DNA from 2 places in the Streptomyces canus genome. Region 1 is predicted to be linked to the other one. Evidence: riboswitches for the same ligand, from Rfam matches in the RefSeq annotation. Region 1 holds a riboswitch; the other holds the start of a gene.
What was found. A riboswitch is a leader RNA that binds a small molecule or an ion and turns the genes downstream of it on or off. The one in region 1 is predicted to bind S-adenosylmethionine.
Positions count from the first base shown of each region.

Region 1 (3,716 bases):
CCTCCAGAGCCCTGACGATCCCGAAGTCGATGACCCGGGGCCCGTCCGGCGAGAGCAGGATGTTGGAGGGCTTGAGGTCCCGGTGCACCAGCCCCTTGGCGTGGATCGCGGCGAGCGCCTCGGCGAGCGCGGCCGCCAGCAGCCGTACCGCGTCCGCGGGCAGCGGCCCCCGGTCGAGCACCGCGTCCCGCAGGTTGGGCCCCGCCACGAACTCGGTCGCCATCCACGGCCGCGCGGCCTCGGTGTCCGCGTCCACGACCCGCGCGGTGTACGTGCCCGCCCCGCCGACGGTCTGCGCGGCCCGCACCTCGTGCCGGAACCGGGCACGGAAGGTGCGGTCCTCGGCGTGCTCGGCCCGTACGACCTTCACGGCCAGTCGCAGCCCGCCCCGCGCCTCGGCGAGATACACCTCGCCCATGCCGCCGGACCCGAGTCTGCCCAGGACCTCGTAGGGCCCGATGGTCCGCGGGTCCGTCTCGCGCAGCTCCTGCACCCCGTGCTCCCCCTGCTTTCCGTACGGCTGCTGAGGGGGAGCGTATACGCGCGCCGGACGTCAGAAGTCAGACGGCCGGGACGCAGCGGCCGTCCTCGGTGCGGTACGTCCACTTCGCACCGTCCGCGACCAGTTCCTTCACGGCCTTCACGAACCGCTCCACGTGCTCGTCCGGTGTGCCCGCGCCGAAGCTCACCCGGATCGCGTTGAGGGACTTCTCGCCGGGCGCGGCCTCGGGGGCGCCGCACTCGCCCTGGGACTGCGGGTCGCTGCCGAGGAGGGTGCGGACGAGGGGGTGGGCGCAGAAGAGGCCGTCGCGGACTCCGATGCCGTACTCGGCGGAGAGGGCCGCGGCGAAGTGGGAGCTGTTCCAGCCCTCGACGACGAAGGAGATCACGCCGACGCGGGGGGCGTCGTCACCGAAGAGGGAGAGGACGCGGACCTCGGGGACCTCGGCGAGGCCCGCCCTCACCTTCTCGATCAGGTGCTGCTCGCGGGCGACCAGCGTGTCGAAGCCGGCCTCGGTGAGGGCCCGGCAGGCGGAGGCGATGGAGTAGGCGCCGATGACGTTCGGCGAGCCGGCCTCGTGGCGGGCGGCGCTCTCGTGCCACTCCACGTCCACTCCCCCGTCCTCGCGCCGCGTGACCTTGCGGCTGGCGCCGCCGCCCGCGAGGTAGGGGTCGGCGGCCCGGAGCCAGTCCGCGCGGCCGGCCAGGACACCCGAGCCGAAGGGGGCGTAGAGCTTGTGGCCGGAGAAGGCGACCCAGTCGACATCGAGGTCACGGACGCTCAACGGGTGGTGCGGGGCCAGCTGGGCCGCGTCGAGCACGATGCGGGCGCCGTGGGAGTGAGCGGCTGCCGCAAGCTCCCGTACGGGCCACAGCTCACCGGTGACGTTGGAGGCGCCGGTGACGCACACCAGGGCCGGGCCCTGGGGGTCGCGGTCGGCGAGGGCCTTCTCCAGCGTCTCCACGGCCTGCCGCGGGGTGCGCGGGGCGTCGAGGTAGGTGACCCGGGCGTCCTTCCACGGCAGCAGCGAGGCGTGGTGCTCGGTCTCGAAGACGAAGACCTGGCAGTCGGCGGGGAGCGCGGCGGCGAGGAGGTTGAGCGAGTCGGTGGTCGACCGGGTGAAGACCAGCTGGTCGTCGTCCCGGCAGTCGAGGAACTCGGTGACGGTCCTGCGGGCGTTCTCGAACAGGTCGGTCGACAGCTGCGAGAGGTAACCGGCACCGCGGTGCACGCTGCCGTAGTAGGGCGCGTAGGCCGCCACGTCGTCCCAGACGCGCTGGAGGGCGGGGGCGCTGGCCGCGTAGTCGAGGGCCGCGTAGGTGACCTCGCCGCCCGTGACGAGCGGGACGGTGACATCCCGGCCCAGAACGGGCAGATGGTCACAAATGGTCCGGGCGGGGGCAACGGTGGAGACAGACATGGGGGACTCCCGTGAAAAGAAAGGTGAGATGGGTGTGCGGAGGCGGGGCTCGGCGCCCTATCGCATTCGCTTGCTCACGGAAGACTCCCTCGAATGACCAGGACCCCTGGTTTCGAGAGGGGCCCGCGCTTGCCGTAGACCTCGCTGCCTACGGCCTGGTCTTCACCCGGGGCACCCCGCCACGGACGGAGGGTTGCCGGACAGTCGGCCGGGGCCTCATGACTGTCACTCATGACCTGGTACAGGAACGTACGTGAAGTGATCGCGGTCCCGCAACCCGTGTCCGGATGACGGGACCGCGCTGCCCGCTACGCGTTGCTCGCGGCCACCCAGCGATCCAGCGTGCGCCTGGCGGACCCGGAGTCGATCGACTCGGCGGCCTTGGTCATGGCGGCGCCGATCTGCTCGGCCAGCGTCCCCGACCCCGGGTCCAGCGCCACCAGCGCCGCCGCCGAGTTCAGCAGTACGGCGTCCCGGACGGGGCCCGTCTCGCCGTCCAGGAGCCGCCGCGCGACCTCCGCGTTGTACGACGGATCCGCGCCCCGCAGTGCCTCCACCGGGACCAGCTCGAGGCCGACGTGCCGCGGATCGAAGCTCTCCTCGGTGACCTTGCCGTCGCGCACGACCCACACCCGGGACGTGGACGTCGTGGTCAGCTCGTCGAAGCCGTCGTCGCCGCGGAAGACGAGGGAGGAGTTGCCCCGCTCGGCCAGGACGCCGGCGATGAGCGGTGCCAGGCGGGGGTCGGCGACGCCCACGGCCTGCGCCTTCACCTTGGCCGGGTTGGTCAGCGGACCGAGCGCGTTGAAGGTGGTCCGGATCCCCAACTGCCCTCGCGCTGCGGCCACATGACGCAGCGCCGGATGGAACTTGATCGCGAAGCAGAAGGTGATCCCGGCCTCCTCGGCGACCTCGGCCACCCGCTTCGGCGTCAGCTCCAGATTGACGCCGAGCTTCTCCAGGACGTCCGAGGCGCCGGACGCGGAGGAGGCGGCCCGATTGCCGTGCTTGACGACCTTCGCGCCGGTGCCGGCGATGACGATCGCCGACATCGTGGAGATGTTCACCGTCTTCGCGCCGTCGCCGCCCGTGCCGACGATGTCGACGGTCCGGCCCGGCACCTCGATGACGTTCGCGTGCTCGTACATCGTCCGGACCAGCCCGGTGATCTCCTGGACGGTCTCGCCCTTGGCGCGCAGCGCCACCGCGAACCCGGCGATCTGCGCGTCCGTGGCCTCGCCGCGCATGATCAGGTCCATCGCCCACGCGGTGTCGTCGGCGGACAGGTCACGGCCCTCCAGCAGGCCGTTGAGCAGAGCGGGCCAGGAACGGCCCGCCGCGGTGTCGCCTCCAGCGGGGGTCACAGCGCTCATGGGGCCGCTCCAGATGTCGTAGAACAATGTGCTCCCACCCTATCCAGCCCGGGGCACGGCAAAGGGCCCCGTCCGGCGTTCGGACGGGGCCCACGGTCTCCTCCCCCTCCCAACCGCGTGTACCGGACTTCGCCCCACCTCCGCCGCTCAGCGCATGGCAAAGGGCCCGTCCAGTGTGTCGGACGGGCCCTTCTACCGCGCGTGGCGAGCGCAGCGATCAGTGGTGGCCGTGGCCGCTCGTGATCTCCTTGTACTCCTCGACGGTGGGCTTGGGGATCTGGGACTCCTCGCCGTAGTACGCCTCGCTCAGCTTGGCGCGCAGCTTCTGGGAGCCCTTCACCTTGCGCTCGACGCCGTTCTCGTCGACCGTGGCACCGATCGCGGCCGGCTCGTACTGGTCGTGCGCCGTGAGCGTGTGCAG
Region 1 is NZ_CP107989.1:7,411,919-7,415,634, reverse strand. It holds gene OG841_RS33865 (serine/threonine-protein kinase) at 1-493, opposite strand, end outside; gene OG841_RS33860 (aminotransferase class V-fold PLP-dependent enzyme) at 561-1,922, opposite strand; SAM riboswitch class IV at 2,043-2,159, opposite strand; gene trpD (anthranilate phosphoribosyltransferase) at 2,231-3,295, opposite strand; gene qcrB (cytochrome bc1 complex cytochrome b subunit) at 3,513-3,716, opposite strand, start outside.

Region 2 (3,716 bases), 1.8 Mb from region 1:
ATCGCCGAAAGACCCGAGACCAGTCCGCCGCCACCCCGTTTGGGGCTCAGCGAACCGTCCTCCTGGACCTCGTACGAGACCGGGCCGCGGTTGGACGCGACCAGCACCTGGGCAGCACCCTGCACGGAAGACGTGGAAGCCATACGCCTCAACCTAGCCCGGCCCGGAAACGCTCAAACGTACGGTTGCGCTCAGTGCGCGGACGTATACGGAACGCCCCGTTCTGTCACCCGGTCCGTCACGCGACCCTACGCTCCGCGTACTCCGCGATCTCCACCATCGGCGGCCGCTCCTCCGTGTCCACGGAGTACGTACGCGGCTCGAAGCCGTCGCGGCCCCGCTCGAACTGGGTGAGGGAGGGCCGGATCATATGGCCGCGGGCCAGCCTCAGCTGGGCGGTGCGGTAGATCGCGGCGGACATCCGGCCCAGGGCCTGGCCGTCCTGGTGACGGTGCTTGCGCACTCCGACGTCGACCTGGGCGAGCGCGTCCAGGCCCACCAGGTGCAGGGCGTCGACCAGCATGCCCAGTTCGACGCCGTAGCCGACGGGGAACGGGAGCTGTTCCAGCAACGAGCGCCGGGCCGCGTACTCGCCGCCCAGCGGCTGCACGAAACCGGCCAGCTGCGGCCAGTGCATGTTCAGCAGCGGACGCGCCATGAGCTCGGTGACCCGGCCGCCCTGCCCTGCGGCGCCGCCCAGGGGGCGGTCGTACATGCCCTTGACCAGGTCGACCTCGGGGTCGGTGAGCAGCGGTCCGACGATGCCGGAGACGAAGTCCGAGGAGAACTCCTTCAGGTCGGCGTCGATGAAACAGACGATGTCCCCCGAGGTGGCGAGCAGGGAGCGCCACAGGACCTCGCCCTTGCCGGGCACGGCGGGTATGCGCGGGAGGATGTCGTCGCGGTGGACGACCCGCGCACCGGCCGCGGCGGCGACCTCGGAGGTGCGGTCGGTCGATCCCGAGTCGACGACGACGATCTCGTCGACGAGCGGGACCTGCTGCATGAGGTCATGACGGATCACGGCGACGATGTCACCGACCGTCTCCTCCTCGTTGAGCGCGGGCAGGACAACACTGACCGTCCGGCCCGTGCCCCGCTTCGCCGCCATGATCCTGTGCAGCGGGCGATCGGTCACGGACCAGGAACGCGTGGCCAGCCAGCGCTCGACTTCGTTCAGCACAGTGCGCGGCTCCTCTGCCTTTGATCCATCTCGCGGTTCGGACGTCTCTCTCAACTGTCCTGGCCGTCGGTTACAGTCTTGAACAACGCGGATGACCATCGCATGTCCTGGGTGGCCCGCCGTTCACAACTTCATACCGCTCATCCAGAGGGGCAGAGGGATACGGCCCGATGAAGCCCCGGCAACCCTCCAGTCGGTTCTCGTAGCGATCGCTGACGATCGTTTCCGCGAGGCTCCCGGCTCGGGAAGGTGCCAAATCCGTCTCACGGCGAGATGCGTCGTGAGGAAGATGAGGAGAAAGGGCCTCGCCTCCATGGCTGCGCAGACTGTTGCAAGCACCACGAACTCCGTCGATCTGGGTCCCGCCGCGGCGCTGAGCTGCCGCGAATGCGGCCACCGCGTCCCGCTCGGCCCGGTCTTCGCCTGCGAGGAGTGTTTCGGCCCGCTCGAGATCGCGTACGACTTCTCGGCCTACGACACCGAGGAGCTCCGCAAGCAGATCGAGGCGGGACCCGCGAACATCTGGCGCTACGCCCCGCTGCTGCCCGTCCCCGCGGACGTGGCGGACAAGCCGAACATCAACCCCGGCTGGACCAAGCTCGTCAAGGCCGACAACCTCGCGCGCGAGCTGGGTGTCGACGCCGGCAAGCTCTTCGTGAAGGACGACTCCGGCAACCCGACGCACTCCTTCAAGGACCGGGTCGTCGCGCAGGCCATCGAGGCCGCTCGCGCCTTCGACTTCACCACCCTCTCCTGCTCCTCCACCGGCAACCTCGCCGGCGCCGTGGGTGCCGCCGCGGCCCGGGCCGGGTTCCGTTCCTGCGTGTTCATCCCGCACGACCTGGAGCAGGGCAAGGTCGTCATGGCCGCGATCTACGGCGGCGAGCTCGTCGGCATCGAGGGCAACTACGACGACGTGAACCGCTTCTGCTCCGAGCTGATCGGCGACCCGGCCGGCGAGGGCTGGGGCTTCGTCAACGTCAACCTGCGGCCGTACTACGCGGAGGGGTCCAAGACCCTGGCGTACGAGATCTGCGAGCAGCTCGGCTGGCAGCTCCCGGACCAGCTGGTCGTGCCGATCGCCTCCGGCTCGCAGCTCACGAAGATCGACAAGGGTCTGCAGGAGCTGATCAAGCTCGGGCTCGTCGAGGACAAGCCGTACAAGATCTTCGGCGCGCAGGCCGAGGGGTGCTCGCCGGTGTCGGTCGCGTACAAGGCGGGCCACGACGTGGTCCGGCCCCAGAAGCCGAACACCATCGCCAAGTCCCTGGCGATCGGGAACCCGGCGGACGGTCCGTATGTGCTGGACATCGCGCGTCGTACCGGCGGTGCGGTGGAGGACGTGAACGACGAGCAGGTCGTCGACGCGATCAAGCTGCTCGCGCGGACCGAGGGGATCTTCGCGGAGACCGCCGGTGGCGTGACCGTCGGCGTGGCGAAGAAGCTGATCGAGAACGGTCTGCTGGATCCCTCGCTGACGACCGTCGTGCTGAACACCGGTGACGGTCTGAAGACGCTGGACGCGGTGGCGGGTACGGGTCTCACCGCCACGATCCGCCCCAACCTGGATTCGTTCCGCGAGGCCGGCCTCGCGTAGTCGCCGCCCCTGAAAGCCCTCACCCCGACCGGAGGTCCTGAAACATGAGCGTTTCCGTCCGAATCCCCACCATCCTGCGCACCTACACCGGCGGGCAGGCCGAGGTGCAGGCCGAGGGTGCGACCCTCGCCGATGTCATCGCCGATCTGGAGAAGAACCACACCGGTATCGCCGCGCGCGTTCTCGACGACCAGGGCAAGCTGCGGCGGTTCGTCAATGTGTACGTCAATGACGACGATGTGCGGTTCGAGCAGGGGCTGGAGACGGCGACGCCCGACGGGGCCGGCGTCTCGATCATTCCGGCCGTCGCCGGAGGGTGACCGTATGACTGGTCATTACCTTCGGTAACGGTAATTACCGAGTGTTCATCCGATTGCCCCCTCCGCGAGAGAAGCGGAGGGGGCAATTCTCTATGGTTGAGCGCGGTACAGTTGGGGAAGCGGCGGCTTTTTTCTTGCCGCGTGCATATGAGTTCTCGCTCCACATGCGATGAGAAGTAGCCAAAGTGTGCGCGTCTTAAGTGCCTTATGTGTCTTTTATGGGGCCCGACTTGCCCCGAATTCAGGCGAATTCTCGCTACATTCCGGACCCCTTCCGTCCAGAATTCTCGTCCGATTGACCTGTTGCAGACGGCAGTTGGACAGATACATTCAGCCGCGGTCGACGCGTTCCGGCGCACGCCCCCAACCATGTGGGGGGTGAGGTCTGACCCGGATCCACGAAGTGTGGATCCGTGCAAGGGCCAGTAATAGGGGAGTTAGGCATGGCTCAGGGCACCGTCAAGTGGTTCAACGCGGAGAAGGGGTACGGCTTCATCGCGGTCGACGGTGGTGCGGATGTATTCGTCCACTACAGCGCGATTCAGATGGACGGCTACCGCACCCTTGAAGAGGGCCAGCGGGTCGAGTTCGAGATCTCGCAAGGTCAGAAGGGGCC
Region 2 is NZ_CP107989.1:5,601,077-5,604,792, forward strand. It holds gene OG841_RS25625 (alpha,alpha-trehalose-phosphate synthase (UDP-forming)) at 1-143, opposite strand, end outside; gene OG841_RS25630 (glucosyl-3-phosphoglycerate synthase) at 239-1,183, opposite strand; SAM riboswitch class I at 1,321-1,479, shown strand; gene thrC (threonine synthase) at 1,497-2,780, shown strand; gene OG841_RS25640 (ubiquitin-like small modifier protein 1) at 2,825-3,100, shown strand; gene OG841_RS25645 (cold-shock protein) at 3,544-3,716, shown strand, end outside.
Region 2: linked by a shared signal. The riboswitch ahead of thrC (threonine synthase) and the one ahead of OG841_RS33860 (aminotransferase class V-fold PLP-dependent enzyme) in region 1 are both predicted to bind S-adenosylmethionine.